DNA from 4 places in the Trichocoleus sp. DQ-A3 genome. Region 3 is predicted to be linked to each of the others. Evidence: predicted binding sites of a transcription regulator. Region 3 holds the regulator's gene; each other region holds the start of a gene.
The links. The regulator NtcA, encoded in region 3, controls nitrogen genes in cyanobacteria. The targets are predictions, from matches to a motif close to TTTGTANNNNNNNNTACAAA.
Positions count from the first base shown of each region.

Region 1: a site for NtcA is predicted at 1,399-1,418, ahead of NDI44_RS22005 (ferredoxin--nitrite reductase). Genes of this name have one in related genera too.
Region 2: a site for NtcA is predicted at 1,302-1,321, ahead of crtR (beta-carotene hydroxylase). Genes of this name have one in related genera too.
Region 4: a site for NtcA is predicted at 889-908, ahead of NDI44_RS05765 (ChaB family protein). Genes of this name have one in related genera too.

Region 1 covers NZ_JAMPKC010000019.1:101,063-105,499, forward strand. Annotated here, with positions in the region: gene NDI44_RS22005 (ferredoxin--nitrite reductase) at 1-1,297, opposite strand, end outside; gene NDI44_RS22010 (DICT sensory domain-containing protein) at 1,772-4,021, shown strand; gene NDI44_RS22015 (photosystem I reaction center subunit II PsaD) at 4,193-4,437, shown strand, end outside.
Region 2 covers NZ_JAMPKC010000004.1:493,050-497,486, forward strand. Annotated here, with positions in the region: gene NDI44_RS10880 (CHAT domain-containing protein) at 1-134, opposite strand, end outside; gene NDI44_RS10885 (COP23 domain-containing protein) at 375-1,214, opposite strand; gene crtR (beta-carotene hydroxylase) at 1,528-2,430, shown strand; gene aroH (chorismate mutase) at 2,488-2,907, opposite strand; gene sppA (signal peptide peptidase SppA) at 3,004-3,825, opposite strand; gene NDI44_RS10905 (DMT family transporter) at 4,259-4,437, shown strand, end outside.
Region 3 covers NZ_JAMPKC010000001.1:7,213-11,649, reverse strand. Annotated here, with positions in the region: gene NDI44_RS00065 (pre-16S rRNA-processing nuclease YqgF) at 1-174, opposite strand, end outside; gene NDI44_RS00060 (DUF3084 domain-containing protein) at 249-1,850, opposite strand; gene ntcA (global nitrogen regulator NtcA) at 2,098-2,769, opposite strand; gene fabI (enoyl-ACP reductase FabI) at 3,149-3,925, shown strand; gene hisB (imidazoleglycerol-phosphate dehydratase HisB) at 4,079-4,437, shown strand, end outside.
Region 4 covers NZ_JAMPKC010000002.1:562,612-567,048, reverse strand. Annotated here, with positions in the region: gene NDI44_RS05765 (ChaB family protein) at 1-791, opposite strand, end outside; gene NDI44_RS05760 (hypothetical protein) at 940-1,131, opposite strand; gene NDI44_RS05755 (hypothetical protein) at 1,152-1,307, opposite strand; gene NDI44_RS05750 (SRPBCC family protein) at 1,546-2,133, shown strand; gene NDI44_RS05745 (pentapeptide repeat-containing protein) at 2,202-2,651, opposite strand; gene NDI44_RS05740 (ATP-binding protein) at 3,055-3,312, shown strand; gene NDI44_RS05735 (response regulator) at 3,468-4,437, shown strand, end outside.

The sequences.
Region 1 (4,437 bases), on a different contig from region 3:
GAATCCGCACGGGTTTGGTTAGAGATAATTCTGCTCCCAGTTCTGCAATCGTTGCCAGGGCGCGGTTTTTGGTTTCAATTAAGGCGAAGTTGCAGAACTGTGACCCGGTGCAGGAGACTAGCGATCGCGCTAAGGGATCGGGATTGATCGAGAATCGTTGTAGCAGGGGTTCGGCTAAGCAGGCGTCTAAGCGCGAGTCGGGAATATTCGGGATGATGACATTTTGCTCAACGGTGAACCGCATTTCGCCGTTGCCGTAAACTTCAGCCATCCGAGCCAGGTCAAACATATCCTGGGCATAGAGACGCCCCACGGGAACGTGTAAGCCGACGTAGTTTAAGCCGGGTTGCTTTTGGGGGTACACGCCGATGTGGTCGCGCTTTTCCCAGTCAATTTCGTCTTTTTCGGCGGCTGGTTGGAGAGGCTTCTCCAGATATTCTTCTACCAAGGCTCGGAATTGTCCTAACCCCAATTCATCGATCAGCCACATCAGCCGTGCTTTGTGCCGATTCGATCGGGGACCGCGATCGCGAAAAACTTCTAAAACGGCTCGGCATACCTCTACAACATCGTCAGGATGCACCCAAGCATTGAGGGGAATGGCAGCATCACACCGCTTGGCAGAGAACAAACCACCGACGAGGACATTAAACCCAAAGATGCCCTCTTTGTAGGCGGGGACGAAGGCAAGGTCGTTGATTTCGGCGTGAACCGAGTTGTCGCGGCAACCCGCGATCGCAATATTGAATTTCCGAGGCAGATTGCTGAAAGCTTTGTTGCCTTCCCCATGATTCGTAATCATGTCCTGGACTTGCTGCACAAGACTTCGCGTATCAAACAATTCATCCGCATCAATCCCCGCAACTGGCGAACCCGTGATGTTGCGGACGTTATCCATCCCCGACTGAATGCTGGTCATCCCGACTCGCTCTAACCGTCGGAAAATTTCTGGCACATCCTCGATTCGGACTCCCCGCAGTTGGATATTTTGCCGGGTGGTGATGTCGCCGCTGCCATCTTCACCGTAACGCTGCACAATCTCGGCGAGCATTCGCATTTGATCGCTGGTGAGGAGACCGCTGGGCATCCGCATCCGCATCATAAATTTTCCGGGCGTAACGGGTCTGAAGAAAATCCCTACCCACTTGAGTCGGTGGTCGCGGTCTGTTTCGTCCATCGCCTCCCAGCCAACCTGGGCAAAATGTTCAATTTCTGCCTTTACCGCCAGACCATCTTTCTCTGCTTTGAATTTTTCAAATTTATTAAGACTTGCTGTGGGCGTGGCTGTGCTTGTCATGGGTGTGTCCTCATTACGTGGCGCTCGAATGCCCGCAAACGGATAATCTTGTGTTTGTCAATTGCTCGTTGATGATAAGTTATGCAAACTCAACTGTGAAATTCGTATAAGAAATTACAAAATGTTAATACAAATGAAGTTTTTGCATCGATCGGATGCCATTTAGTCATGACATCCCCCTTAAGGAGGATTAATGATTTACATAAGAAATTCTTGTGGCGAGGGGTTTTGGGGAAGCGATCGCGACCCCAAAACCCCTATCAATGCAATCATTGAGTTTCCCGCAACTCACAGCCGTCAAATAAGAAAACTCATACAAAAGCGATTTGCCTCCCCTTGAACGAGGAGTTAAGCAATTTTGTGAGAATTTACAATCGTTAAAACCGGATTACAAGGAAATATTCAAACCGTTAGTAGGGAACGCTCTTTTGTACGATAGGCATAGAACGGGTACGAAACTCGGCAAATTACTAAATGATCATCCCGACTTCTGTGCTGGCAGATTTGCTGCAAGTCCTGCCCCAGCTGCGACCTCAAATGTATTTCAAGTCTTCCTTAATCGCCTTATCTCATGCGATGGAAGACCAGGTTCTGGCATCTTTAGACCAGCATCTGGTGATTGCCAGTTTCCAGCGAGAGCGCTTCTATCGTCAGGAGGCTCACCGTTACCGACGGATTGCAGAACGGACAGAGCAGTTATATGTGTTGGCAGCCCCAGAAACCGACTTTAGCAACAGTTCGGAAGCTTACGAAACTGTTGCGTTTGAGCCAACCGATGGTTTAAGTCAAGAGTGGCACTTAGTGGTGATCGGGCAGAATTATGCTACCTGCTTGGTTTGTCGAGAACGAAACCTAACAGAGGATGGGCGATCGCGTCAGGGTGTAAGAGGAAAGACCGCAGCTAGAAAAGGAATCGCACCCGCGTTTTCCCCTAGCCGCCGCACTTCTGACCTTCCTCGAACCACCTCCCGATTGCGGATGTCATCGTTTGAAGGGATAGACCCCGCCCGCCGGTTTGAGGGAATCTGGACGTTCGATCGGCAAGTCAGTTGCATCGTTGCTGAATTATTACTCAATCGGATTTCGCAGTACCGTCCGGAATTGGCTCAAAAGCTCGCTCAAGCACGAAATATTTACGGCATTCCTTCGAGGGGAGAGTTTTTAGAAACTTCCTTTGGAAAAACCGATCGGGAAGCAGCGAATCGGCAGAATTTTTTAGTTCAAAACTCCGTACAGCCACAGGCGCCAAAGGAACCCTCCGCCCAAACTCCAGAGTCTCTAACCGACAATCCCGACCCCTTTGTTCAGTGCCTAGTCACTTACTTGCAAGCGGGGCAGTACAAGCTGCTCAAAGCTTATCGCTCAATTTCCGCCCAAGAACGCAAAGAACGCCTAGTCAACTCGATTACGGCTGCCATCCGGCGGGGTAGCCATACGGGACAGCCGTTACACCCGGATGAAATTCTATCCATTGCCGTACAGGAATTAGGACAGGCATTGTTTGCTTGCCGGTGTCTGATTTATCGTGCCGGGGAAATCGATACTTCTGCCACGATTAACCATGAATTTTTGAAAGTGACCGATAACGGGAATTCTCGACTTGCCTCTGCACTCGGTCAGGATTGGCCTTTACAGGAAAATCCTCTATTTCAGGAAGTTGTGCAGAACCGAGAGCGAGTTTATGTTGCCGATACTCATATCGACCCTCGCATTGTAGAAGTGTCGGCAGGAATATCGGTAGGAGTGTCGGAACTTCCTTCCAATCGCCCACTTCAAACTCTGGCGAGCCGCTTTGCTATTCAGTCTTGGCTGATGATGCCAGTGCTATATCAGGATCGGCTACTGGGGATAGTAGAGCTGCATCATTGCGGTGCTACCCCCTACGAGTGGCAGGACGACGAATTAGAACTTGTAGAAGCCATTTCTATTCAAATCGCCGGGGCATTGATTCAAGCCGAAGCCTACGCGAACCTGGAAGACCTCAACCAACAGCTAGAAGCTCTCGATCGCACTCGCAGCAACTTAGTCGCGATTACGGGTCACGAACTCCGCACCCCCCTCTCTACTATCCAAGTCTGCCTGGAAAGTCTAGCGAGCGAACCTGATATGCCCCCGGAGATGCGGCAAGTGATGCTCAGTACCGCTCTCACCGACGCCGAGCGGATGCGTAAACTGGTTCAAGATTTCCTCACCCTTTCTCGCCTAGAAAGTGGTCGGGTGCAATGGCATCCAGAACCCCTAGCGCTGCCAGAGTGCATCGATCTTGCCCTCAGCAGTATCCGCGCCCGCAATTCCGATGGTCAGCTACCAAAGATTATTACTAAAGTGTCTGATTCGCTGCCTTTAGTACGAGCGGATGGGGAGTGGCTGGTCGAGGTGCTTGCCAAACTGCTGGACAACGCTTGCAAATTTACAACGCCTCAAGGAAAAATTACGATACTCGCTGAGTGTAACGACAGCTCAATGCTGGAAGTTACAGTTGCCGATACAGGTCGTGGCATTGAACCCAACCGGCTGGAGGCTGTCTTCGATCGGTTCTATCAGGAAGAAGGCGCTCTGCGGCGAACTACTGGCGGTACTGGTCTGGGACTTGCGATTTGTCGCCAAGTTGTCACGGGTTGGGGCGGTGAAATTTGGGCTGAATCTGCTGGGAAAGACCAAGGTAGTCAGTTTCACTTTACCGTCCCTATCGCGGCAAGACAGTCAGCAGTCAGTAGTCTTTGATGAAATTAGTCAGCAATTAGTAGTCAGGAGTGCTTGACTAATGACCCATGACTAATGACTAAATGACTCATGACTAAATGGCTAATGACAAACTGTTACAGTTCTTGACAGACTCGCAAGACAGGCCTTGCCTCGGTGATAGGATGCCCTAAAACGTTGGGAGAAAAATCTATGCCAGAGACTCTTACTGGACAAACCCCCATATTTGGCGGCGGTACCGGCGGTTTGCTCACCAAAGCTGAACTAGAAGAAAAGTACGCCATCACTTGGACAAGCCCGAAACAGCAAGTATTTGAATTGCCCACTGGTGGCTCTGCCATCATGAACCAAGGTGATAACTTGCTATACCTAGCACGTAAAGAATACTGCATCATGTTAGGCGGTCAGGTACTCCGAGCCAAGTTCAAAATCAACAA
Region 2 (4,437 bases), on a different contig from region 3:
TCTGGAGTAACAATTGTGCCGGTGCCGTCAGCCGCTGGGGTAATCGGCTGTGCTTGTACTGGTTGAAGCGAGTTAGCGATCGCTGTTAGTGAAAACACTACCAGTAACAGCCTTATATTTCTAACGGCTGACATAGTTATGCACTTACCCTGTTGTCAATATCCCTAAAGTAACATTGACAGATTCAACGTGTTAGGAATGCTTTTATTTGTTTTAGCTCCTAAGAGCGATCGCCATCTGTAAATAAATAAAATTGTCTGGCTTCCAGACGGCTCAATATTGGGAAGCCAAACAATTTTGTATCTTCTCTATTCTATTGATTGTGCCGATTATGCGATCGCAGGTTTGAGTCCCCGATCACCCATCAACAATTTTTAACGGAAGTTGCCTGGATTCAGTCGAGGATTGGCTCGATTCGAGCGCATAGGCACTCCGCCTTTCAACTGGGTGCCGGTGCCACCATCAGCTCGATCTAAGAAAGGTCGCAGGTTAACGCTTTGTGACTTACGGCTGGAGCGATTCGTGGTCCCGCCAAGGGAAGATAAGCCCAAGTTTAAGAGATCGTTGAGCATCTGAGCATCCCGACCTCCAACAAAGGTATTGACGCCCTCTGTCACCTGTCCGCTGTCAGCAGTGCTGATATTTTGGAAAACGCGATCGCGGATTAACTGCGGATTTTCACCAGGAGGCACAGTCAGCACAATCCGACAGTCTGGGTTTTTCTGAGTCGTGATACAAACAACGTTGTAGTTATTTTCCACCGATGCCCGCATTTCCTGAAGACCATCGGGTCGATAAGATTCTAATCGGCGACTAATTTCGTTACAACGTCTCTCAGCCGTCCAGCCACCGCCTAAAGGACTGGGAGTTGCCCAAGCATAAGCTTGATCGGGTTGGCTCTTCGGGTGATACATCACCATATACTGACTGTTCGTTAGCTGGCAGGTAAACCGTGGCTTGTTAGCAGTTGTACTATTCTCCGATTCCGTTCCTGAGCTAGTCGTGGTATCTGGACTCCCATCGGTGTCTACCACAACATCTCCATCCGAGGTTTGAGTATTTTCATCTTCGACACCCGGCAGTTGCGCTTGCTGAACAGAACCGGCAAAGGCAATACCGCTATTCAGTAGAATTGCTAAACCGGCAGATAAAGCCACACTTTTGACCACTAAGGACTTTGCTTCAAACGCGAACCTAGACAGATGTGGTGACATATCAACAATCCTCCTGTATATTTTTTGACTATCGTTAGCATCATTTGAATTAAATGAGCTAATTTCATAAATCTTTATAAATCGGTCTTCGTAGCGTATACTACGAAAGCACGACTAGAATCCCCCGCTTCCCTGGTAGGAATAAGGGTAAGAAGTCAGGAAAATAGAGCGTGTTTTTTGAAAATTGTCAATCAGTGGGTACTGTTTATCCTGTATCCAATGTTGCACAACATACCCCCCTAGATGCCATAGTGACGGGAAAACCGAAGCAAAGTTCCCGCAGAACCCTTAAATCATTCAAAAGGAGAAAACAATGTTGTTGGAGGCACAAAAGCCGCTGACAGTTCCCAGACATTTCCTGGAACCGCCTGCGTCCCTAAGCCCAACGCTACTCATGTTTCTAGCCGCCGTAGCGATGGTTGTGCTATCAAACTTTGGTTATTGGCTCTGGGAGTGGCCTCACTGGTGTTGCTTTATCACAAACACGATCGCCTTGCACATTTGTGGAACGGTGATTCATGATGCTTGTCATAATTCTGCCCATCGTAACCGAGTCATCAATGCCATCCTGGGACATGGCAGTGCGCTGATGTTAGTCTTTGCCTTCCCAGTATTTACTAGGGTTCATTTGCAGCATCATGCCCATGTCAATGACCCGGAAAACGATCCAGATCATTACGTTTCTACTGGCGGACCCCTGTGGTTAATTCCGGTGCGGTTTTTATACCACGAAGTATTTTTCTTTAAACGTCAGCTGTGGCGAAAATACGAACTTTTGGAATGGTTCTTAAGCCGTTTGTTTGTCGGGACGATTTTCTATATTTCAATTCAGTACCACTTCTTAGGCTACATTCTCAATTTTTGGTTTATCCCTTCTGCCCTGGTAGGATTGGCGCTGGGATTGTTTTTTGATTATTTGCCGCATCGCCCTCATCAAGAACGCGATCGCTGGAAAAATGCCAGAGTTTACCCCAACCCCATCCTCAATTTGCTGATCATGGGGCAAAATTACCACCTCATTCATCATTTGTGGCCTTCCATTCCCTGGTATCACTACCAGAATGCTTATTACGCCACCAAGCCCCTCTTAGATGAAAAAGGCTGTTATCAAACTCTGGGAATCTGGCAAGGAAAAAATTTCTGGAGCTTTTTATATGACGTTTTTTTAGGCATCCATTTTCACAACAAATCACCTAAAAACCTAGAAAATAGCTAATAAATGTCATTAGTGATTCGTCAATGACGAGGGACGAATCACTAATGACAAAAAACCTCAGCGATGAAACGACTGAATCGTTGACTGCGAGGATAAGCTAACCTGAGACAAACTCCAATCCGGTCTTAGGCTTTTAGCTCCCCGCAGATAAGGATGGTAAATCGGTGGATGGGAAGCTGGCAAATTGACGTGAATTAAGAAGCGGATGCAACGCTCCAGCCCTCCCTCCACGTGCATTTGCTGGACATCGAGCAGAGGAACATTGTCCCAGTGGGGACGAGAGCGAGCGATCGCAGCGGGAAAGATCGCATCCAGATCCCGCGTTACCGAGAACGTGGCACTAATAATTAGATCGGGATGTAGTTGATTGTGTACTTCTAATTCATCGAGTAGTTCCGCTACCACTTCTCGAATTGCCTCAGCCGTGTTTTGTGAGGCAGTTGTTGCCCCGCGAATCGCTCGAACTCGCCACTCCACGCAAGCATCCTCCATTTTATAATTGGGATTTTGAATTTTAGATTTTGGATTTCAGAATCATCTAAATCATCTATAATCTAAAATCTAAACTTCAGACTAGGGTCGGTAAAGCCACAACGGCTGACCACTGGTAGAAAGTTCAAATTCTAACCAGTCTATCCCAGCTGATAGACTAGATGCCCCTTGAACTCTGCTCGATACCACACGATTCCAGAAAGGTTTGCGTTCTTCCAGGGTGTAACACTTCGTTTTTTCGGGATCGAGACCGACCAGTTCCGCAGCCCAACGGCGGGCATCTTCCTCAGTGCCGAGCCGGTCAACAACCCCCAGTTCTAACGCTTGTTGACCTGTGAAAATGCGACCATCGGCAAAACTTTTAACCGTTTCGGTTGTCAGCTTCCGAGCCTCAGCAACCGTTTGCACAAATTGCTGATAACTGACGTCAATCAGGTCTTGGAGAATATTCTTTTCCGGCTCGGTGAGTTCCCGGTCAAAAGCCAGAATATCTTTATAAGGACCCGATTTGATCACCTTGAAAGAAACGCCAATCTTTTCTAGCAAGCGCTCCAGGTTGTTTCCCCGGAGAATTACACCGATACTGCCGGTAATTGTGCCTGGGTTGGAAACAATGTGTTCGGCTCCCATCCCGATATAGACTCCTCCAGATGCGGAGATATTGCCAAAGCTGGCAACAATTTTCACCTTTTTTTGCAGGCGAGTCAGGGCTTCATAGATTTCTTGCGAATCCCCGACCGTACCACCAGGACTATCAATGCGTAGCAGTAATGCTGGAAACTTTCGTTCTTCAACCGTTTTCAGGCTTTCTAGAACTTGTTTTCGGGTAGTACTGCCAATCGCACCAGTCACTTCAATCCGAGCAATTTGTTTACGAAACTTAGGCTGAAAAGGCCAGATCATGAGCAGGCAAGCAATGAATCGTGAATGAATGAGCGAATTAGAGAAGGAAGCAAATCCTGCAAAACAGTAAATGTTTCCCTAGTAATGCTGGCTCTTTCTCTAGTTTGCACGATCTGCATCGGTTTCGTTGGCTTGCGGGTGAAGCCTGAAAGCTTATCAGAAAGAAGGTTTTCCCTAGCTCTCCGAATTTAACAGGTACTTAACAAGTAAAAACTTACCCTTTTGTCGGCATCCCAACAATTTGCCAAAGCGCCTTAACAGAACTACATATTAAGTACAATTAAGTAAATAAACGCGCAACCAGCCAAAAAAAGAGCGAGAAACTGGAAAAATTTTTGATAAATCCGGTTGCGACTTCTGGAAGGGCAGCTCGTGATGACCTGCTTCAAGAGTGCTGATCTGGCTTTGTTATGTACGCCCACAAAGAACTTTTATGCAGCTAAAACTCACAGAATCCAAAATTCCGTTGGCACCCTTGCTGCTGATTGCCCCCTTTTTCTTGTGGGGAACGGCGATGGTGGCAATGAAGGGTGTTATCCCAAACACGACGCCCCTGTTTATGGCTGGTGTCCGGTTGGTGCCTGCTGGGGTACTGGTATTAGTTGCTGCCTT
Region 3 (4,437 bases):
GGAAGTGGTTTGATCGCCCATCACTAGAGTATCAATCGGAAATTTTTCACATAAGTCAAGGATCGTTGCGATCGCTGCTTCTGCTGGTACAACCTGGTGGTAATGCAGAGAATTGTCTTTCCCCACTACGGCTAAACCACACTTATCGCGCCCTGGATCGAACCCTAAAATCATCTGAATTGGCTAATCGCTAATTTACAAATGGTTAATTGCCATTAGTCATCATCTCATCACTAATGACTAATAAATTACATCCTGACCACAACTTCTCCGTCTTCAACCGCCTCCAAATTTAATTTCATGGGTCCGGCAATATAGGCGTCCTCAGCCACGACTGCTTTCAGAGAAATCGGCTTATTGTGCTTTTTCAACTGCTCGATAAACCGAATCAAGCTAACAATTCGATTGTCGCCAACCTGAACTGTATCGCCCAAAATCCCCGCGCGAGTAGCTCGGAACTGGGATGCTCCAAGCAGCAGGTCAATCCGCTGCCGAATTTGTTGGTCGGTCATGTTTGAAGGATCGGCAGATGTCGTTGCTACGACTTCACCAGTGCGGAATACAACTTGATTGGGTGCGGCGTCTGCAAAGACTTGTACCTGCTTTTCTCCCTGGACATAGTTACCAGCCGAAAAAACTCGGACTACATAGTTTCGACCATCCTGAATCTGGTTGATCAGTTGCTCGACCTGTGCCTCTGTAATTTGCACGACCCGTTCGTTCGCCACCTTGTTGAGACCGGGTTGGGTCGCTTTAATCGCTGTCCGATTCGCTTCCCGTAATAGCTGCTCAATGACCTGTCGGGCTGCAGCTGGCTCGACAATACGAAAAACGCCAGCCGCCAGAACCTGACCGCGCAGCAGAGCCAGACTACCCTGACGCAAAGTTTGATAAGACTGGTAATACTGTTCTAAGGTTGCCACTTCCTGCTCTAGGGAAGCTTGTTGTTTTTCGAGTTCTTTAAGGCGATTTTCTCGCTGGGCAATCACCTCATCTCGTTGAGAAATTTTGTTATCAAGTAGAGATAAGGCTTTGTCTCGCTGGGCAATTTGCTCATCGCGATCGCTCAGGCTCTTCCGAAAGGCAGCAAGTTTCTCATCAAGTTCCACAAGGGCTTGATCCCGCTTGAGAATTTGCTCATCGCGTTGGCTAATTGCTCGGTCTTGCTGGGCAATTTTTTGGTCGCGCTGAGTCACTTTCGCTTTGAATTCAGTAATTTCAGCTCTGACTTGATTTCGCTGCTGGAGCAATTCTTGGCGTTCTGCTTGAAGTTGTTGGATTTCCGAACGTAGCGTCTTGGCTTGCCCTGAGACAGATGTAAGCTGTTTTTGGGTTTGCTGAAAGCTGCTGGCAACCCGGGTCAGTTCGCTTTGAGTCTGATTTAGTTGCGCCTCCGTCTGGCCTTGTTTAGCCAGCGCAGCTGCCAAAGATCGATTAATCGCATCTAAGCGCTGCTGAGCGACAGATTGCTGGGTGCGAGCTTGAGCGAGTTCCTTCTCTACTTGCTCTTTTTGGGCGGCGGTTTTAGCAAGTTCGCTTTCGGTTTTCCGTTTCTGCTCGTTCGCTTTAGCAATATCCTTACTTGCTGTCTTGAGTTTTTTCTGCACTTCTTGGAGTCTAAAAACTCCAATCCGCAATTGTTCGCTGGTCGCGAAGATGATTGTTAGTGTTGAGGCAGAAATCGTTAGCCCTGTCAGAATCGTTACTAAAACAGCTGTTTTGCGGGGACGCAGATTGAACAACGACAGGCGTGCTTTTCCCACGCGCGTGCCAATGCGATCGCCTACCGTTGCGATGACGCTTCCCAACACTAAAATAGACAAAATCAGGAAGAGCGCACTGTCGGTCATTGTCTGCTACAGTCATTCCAGTTACAGCCTATCGCATCGCAGGCTAGAGAAAGGGTTAACAGGAATTAAAGATCGAAGGTGAAATCGGAAAGGTTAAAGGTTGGAAGGTTGAAAACTATCCGCTTAAAACCTGACACCTTTTAACTCAACTCCCGACTAAATGTTAAAACTGGATAACCTGCTCGCGCTACCATGCCGTTTTAACCAACAACCTAACCTACAACCTGACGAGAGCCTCTAGCTGTTTTCAAGTAAACTGCTGACTCAGTGTAACTGGGTTGTGTACCGTAATTTTTTTCTTGTGGATAGAAATCATTTTTTCCTCCCGCAAATCTCCCAGTAAGCGGGTGACAGTTACCCTGGTGGAGCCGATTGCTTCTGCGATCGCTTGATGAGAAAGCTTCAGATCGATCGTAATTCCATTGGCGGTAGGAACGCCAAAATCACGGCACAGAATCAACAGAAAACTCACCAAGCGCGATCCCATATCTCGGTGAGCTAATGTCTCAATCATCATTTCTGTTTGCAAAATGCGCGAAGAAAGCCCTCGCAGCATCAACATCGATAGCTCCGGATTATCCTTGAGCGATTGCTCTACCTGATCGATCGGTGCCGAAAGCAGCTCCACTGGCGTAAATGCTACAGCGTGATAAAACCGATCCGAACGATGCCCTGTAATTAAGGACAGTACTCCAAAAACGCTGTTTTCTCGCAGCAGCGCCACGGTAATTTCTTCCCCAGCTTCATACACGCGAGACAGCTTTACTGCACCTTTGAGCAAAAAGTATACCCGTTCAGCCGGGTCTCCTGGGAAAAAGATCGTCTTGCCCCGCTCAAAAGTTTCCACCACGGGTGGAAACGCCCCACCTCCCAGTTGACGGAACACAGCTGCTAGCGGTCTATCTTGCGTCACTGCCACTTCCTTTTTCCTAAATGCTGCCCTACAGACTTCTGCAACTTTCTGTCGGAGGAACTTTAACCATAGCAAAACAACTATGAGAGTTTTCTGACATTAGACACAGATAAACTGACTTCCAAGCGGTTTTTGTGCTATTTGATACAAAATTTTAAAGTAGTTTCCCCGGCTACCTTCTTTAGTTCTCTCCCTGCTCAAGGCAAGTAAGATTATGACGGAAAATGTTGATATCTTGACAGTATCTGCGCTATCGGGTGGGATGCATGGTGAGTAAGGAGGCACGCTCCTTACCCGTACTAGACAGCCTTGCTCCGGGCGATCGCGATCTTGAATACTCCCCTAAATCGGATATCCTCTAATATTGCCTTCAAAATCGACATTTATGCTAGATTTAACCGGAAAAAACGCCCTTGTCACCGGCATTGCCAACAATCGATCGATCGCCTGGGGGATTGCTCAGCAACTGCACCAAGCGGGTGCGAATCTAGGAGTGACTTACCTGCCAGACGACCGGGGTCGCTTTGAAAAAAAAGTGGCAGAGTTGGTAGAACCCCTCAACCCCAGCTTGTTTTTACCCTGCGATGTCCAGAATGAGACCCAAATTCAGTCTACATTTGACGCCATCCGCGATAAGTGGGGTAAGCTAGACATCCTGATCCATTGTCTTGCCTTTGCGAACAAGGAAGATTTATCAGGTGATTTTAGCAACACTACCCGCGCTGGCTTCACCCAAGCTCTAGAAATTAGTACCTATTCTCTGGTGCAACTTGCCGGGTCAGCAAAACCACTGATGACAGAAGGCGGCAGTATTGTCACGCTGACTTATCTAGGCGGCGTTAAGGTGATCCCCAACTACAACGTAATGGGAATTGCCAAGTCTGGATTGGAAATGAGTGTCCGTTACCTGGCATCTGAATTAGGTCCACAGAATATTCGCGTGAATGCAATTTCGGCAGGTCCTATCCGCACTTTGGCATCGTCGGCGGTAGGTGGCATTCTGGATATGATCCATCACGTTGAGGAAGTAGCACCGCTGCGACGCACTGTAACTCAGAAAGAAGTGGGAAATGCGGCTGCTTTCTTGTGTAGCGATTTGGCAAGTGGCATTACAGGTCAGGTGCTGTATGTCGATGCGGGATACGAGATTATGGGGATGTAAAAAGAATCAAACATTAAAAATTAAAAATTAAAAAGCAAAGATTCTGCTAATTTTTAATTTTTAATTTTGCATTTTTAAGGCTTTCGCGTCTCCCAAATGCTCAGTAACGTAGGATAATAAACTTAACTTTATTTTCTTGAGTGAGCATCTGCGATGCAGGCACGCGATCGCCAATTTACACCTTCTCCAAGCATTGAACAGCTTTTGTCTCCTCGCATGGCAAGGGTTCCCCGCAAGACGGGCGAAACGGATGTTATCGTCACCGTCAAATTAGACGGGAATGGCACTTGCAATGCAAAAACTGGCATTCCGTTTTTAGACCATATGCTGCATCAAATCGCCTCTCACAGCCTGATTGATTTGGATGTAGCCGCGACGGGAGACTTGGAAATTGATGACCACCATACCAATGAAGATGTGGGAATTACCCTAGGAATGGCGTTGCATCAAGCACTGGGCGATCGCAAAGGAATTGTCCGATTTGGGAATTTCCTCGCCCCTCTCGATGAAGC
Region 4 (4,437 bases), on a different contig from region 3:
TAGAGCTTTGCTTTAGCCTTCGACCAAAAGCCGTGTTCATCTTGTTCAAATTGTTCAGAAACAACATCCCAGGCATGATGTTCGGCTTTGGATTCATCGCCAGAGTCTTCTAGCGCTTTGTTGTAATTGGCGATAAATGTCCTTTGAGCATCCTCTGAGAGGTGAGAACGAACTTCCGGGGACAAATCGCTAGGACTTTCCAGTTTCCCAGCGCGTTTGCGGGGTAATGTGGTTTCGCTGGTATGCACTTCTTCGCCACCAGCACTTTCTAGCAGCAGCTGAATTTCACCGGATTGATTGGCAGAGACTTCTACAACTACCAGAAAATCTCCAGCTTCGACGCGAGTTTGATAAATGGCAGCTTTGTCTTCTGGCATTCCCAAAGCGACCAAAGCAGAAACTAAACCAGCGCCCGCTGCACCCGCTAAAGCACCACTTGCTGCACCCAGCAACGCCGCACCAATGGGTCCTGCCGCGACGACTGAACCCACAAAAGGAATGAACAGCACTCCCACACCAGTCAGCAAGCCAAGGGCTGAACCAAACAAGGAACCAAAGATGCCGCCGCTTCTTAGCCCGCCTAAAATCACATCTTTTTTGGTGATGAATCCAGCGATGCGAGTTTCGGAATGAAAGTTTTTGCCGATTACTGAAATATCGTCGCGGGAAATCCCCCGATCGAGCAAGCGGTGAATCACTTTCTCAATTTGTTCGCGCTCTTTGAAAACGGCTGAGATACTGCGTTCTACTGTGGAAACACTTGGCTGTGTAGTTGGGTTTGTCGCGGTCATTCACTTCTCCTGAAATTTGTTTTTTAATTTTTGTTAATTTCTCTTGGAGAATAGCGAACATGACAATTCCAGCGAATCGCCCCGAAGGTTGATATTAAATGTATTTAAAGATACTAAATGACTTAACAAACTTTGAAAAAGAAAGCAATTATCGGCGAGTGCGCTGAACGCCGTAAGTAATCCCACTCGCAATTGAAAGCAAAATTAATATCCAGATAACGCCGCCAGGGATGAACGTGAGAATTCCAAATCCTCGCAACAGATACACCGCAATTGTCAGCCCTACAACACTGGCAAAAATAGAAGAAATCAGGGTTTCAGGGTTAGGAGTTTGGCTCACAGACTCGACCAAATAAATGGTTAAAACAGAATATTGCCATCGGCTACGTCCGCCCAAGCTGCAAATGCCGCCGAGGCAGCAACCAAGGTAAAGAGAACTAACGCCCAGATGACGTAGTCAGGAAGCTGCTTCAGAACGCCCGATCCTTTCAGCACCACGATAATCGCTGTAATCACTAAAGCAATGCCAGCGATACAACAAAATTGCGGTGCCTGGGTTGGGAGAGCAACTCACGTTCCTTGGCTCCTGACATGCTTGAGGAATTATGGTCATCATTGTTACATACTGAGTTGCTGAAACAGCGATGTAGGATCAAATTAGGAGATTAGCCAACATACCTTGCCTTCCACGTCCGAGACAACCTGTGTTAGCTTGACATCGAATTACTATTGATTGAGGAGTAGCTGAGTCAGTATGAGTATACTTTTTCCGTCGGACTCGATGGATGCCGCCTCAGACTTGTCGCTGAGAAAGAGATACTCAACGGCGCTTTTGCAAGGTGAGATTTTGATAGAAACGCAATTGCGTTCTACGTGGGGGGGTGCTGTTACTGCCCAAATGTATTTGCCAATCGAGCGATCGCGCGTTTGGCAACAAGTGACAGACTATCCCCGTTGGGTGCAATATTTCCCAGATGTTACTCACTCTGAGGTACTGCACTCCAACGTCTCCTCGCCTGTTGGCTTACCGGAAGGGACGAGTTCCAAGAGTGTTTACCAAGTTGCCACGAAAACTTTCCTGTTTCTCAGTCTTCAGGTTGAGGCTTATCTGAGTGTGTCTGAGATCGTGCAGCAGCAAATTCATTTTCGCTTGGAAAAAGGTACTTTTACCGATTTCTGTGCTGACTTAAGTTTGCAAGATTACGAGAATGGCACTTTGCTCACCTATACAGTAAAAGCAACGCCCAATATCCCAGTGCCGTCAATTTTCATCGAACAGGCAATGCAGCTAGAACTGCCTGTGAATATGCGAACTATGCGCCAGGTGATGTGCGGCAGTTAAAAGAGGCGATCGCGTTTAGTTCTAAATGCACCTAAATTATCGGGGATAACGATACCAGGCAGAATTCTTCATCGGATATTTGTCTGGTATAAATTAGCACTATTTAAGTCAGCCCCAAGCAAGTTGGCATTTTTCAGCTTGGCACCTGTCAAGTTTGCAAATCTCAAAGTCGCTTTTTGCAGGTCAGCACCTTCTAAGTTGGCATCCGTTAAGCGCGTAAATCTTAGGATGGCATTTTGTAAGTTAGCGTTTCTGAGCTGGGCGCGATCTAAGTCCGCTACGTATAAGTTAGCACCAGCCAGATTGGCTCCGGTTAGGTTGGCTTTCCTTAAGTTAGCCCGTTGCAGGTTCGCTTCTCTCAAGTCGGCACCGCTTAAATCAGCACCGGAAAGGTCGCACCCTACGCATTCTTTCGTTTCCAGCAATCGTTTGACGTGCCCCATATTTGCCGCTTGTACGGGCGTCGCCAGCGATAGCGGCACCGATAAAGCGGCGGCAACCAGTATTGTGAGTTTCATGACGTTTTTCGCCTCCTAAGCTTATTATCCAGCGAGGCGTTATCTCTGAGGAGAAAGAAAACCGCCACATTTGTCTATCCAATTGGGTTGGTTAAATCATTTAAAACTGTTTCTTATATGACGTTTGCAATAAACCTTGAAAATTTAACAAATTTTTAATACTAAGAATACAAACAAAAGTTTCGGTTATCAAAAGCTAAAAGATTTATAAATTCGTTACGCTTCTTGACGATTTGGTGTAATTTTAAATAAGGAAAAATATCTTAAAATCTATACAAAGGTGGATTGCTTGCAGTCCAGATGAAGGGAAAAAAGGAACCCTTTAAAAATGCGGTTAGGAATTGGTAAATCCTCTTGATTAAAGGAAGTTTATAAACCCATCCTCAGACGCGAGGCGATCTAGTTGCGGCAAGTTTTAATTAACTTACTTCGCAATGCAGTCAAGTTTACAGAAATTGGCGTTATAACTTTCAAAGTGGGCTACCAAACGGAGAGAACCCAGTTTCAGGTGGCAGATACAGGAATTGGTATTACACCGGATGCAAAAGGAACCGGATTAAAATTGGCAATTCGCTGTCAATTAGTTCAACTGATGAGTGGCGCATTCAAAGTCAAGAGTACCCTCCACCTGCCAAGGAAATCGCAGACTTGCTCGATCTAGGCAAGGAAAGACGATTTTAGAGGCGTCGTAGAGCGATCGCTTACCTTGAGGGGTTGGATCGGCAGTTGATCCCGTATACTACCCATTTTGTCAATTCGGTAAGGTTTTAAAGAGAAACAAGTCTTATAGTTTATTACAGAATTTAAGAGGTATGAATGAGTGTTGATACGGTTGAAAAAGGAGTTATCTTAATCGTTGATGACACTCCTACCAATTTGGGAATGCTGTTCGATTTCCTGGCTCATTCCGGCTTCCAAGTTTTAGTGGCTGAAGATGGCGAAAGTGCAATTGAAAGTGCCGAGTATGCTTCACCCGACCTAATTTTGTTAGATGTACTCATGCCCGGAATAGATGGGTTTGAAACTTGCCGCCGCCTAAAAGCGAATCAAGTAACTCAAGATATTCCCGTAATTTTTATGACCGCGCTGAGTGAGACAGTGGATAAGGTCAAAGGGTTGAATCTTGGGGCGGTAGATTACATTACTAAACCGCTCCAGCATGAAGAAGTTTTAGCCCGTGTCAGCATCCACCTACGCCTGCGTTGCTTGACCAAAAAACTGATAGACCAAAATATACGTTTAGAACAGGAGATATGCGAACGCAAACAAGCAGAAGCAGAACGAGAGCAAGCATTTATAGCGCTCCAGGAAAGCGAAGCTCGATTTAGATGCTTGGTTGAATCGAATATCATTGGGATTATTTTCGCAGATTTTCGGGGCAATATTACCGAAGCGAATGATGCCTTTCTACAGATGGTGGGATATGAGCGGGAGGAACTGCCAACGGGAGGTTTGCGTTGGGATGAAATTACTCCGCCCGAATATCGCCATTTAGACGAAGACGCGATCGCACAATTCCTCAGTTCTGGCAATTGTACTCCCTACGAGAAAGAATTTATTTCCAAAGATGGTCGTCGCGTTCCAGTGATGATTGGTGCAGCGCTGATGGAACCATCTCAACCAAACGTTGTCGGTTTTGTCCTTGACATCACCGAGCGCAAACAGGCAGATCGGAAAATCCAAGAACAAGCGGCTTTGCTTGATATTACAACCGATGCAATTCTCGTCCGAGACCTGAACAACCAAATCCTATTTTGGAACAAAGGGGCTGAACGTTTGTACGGAT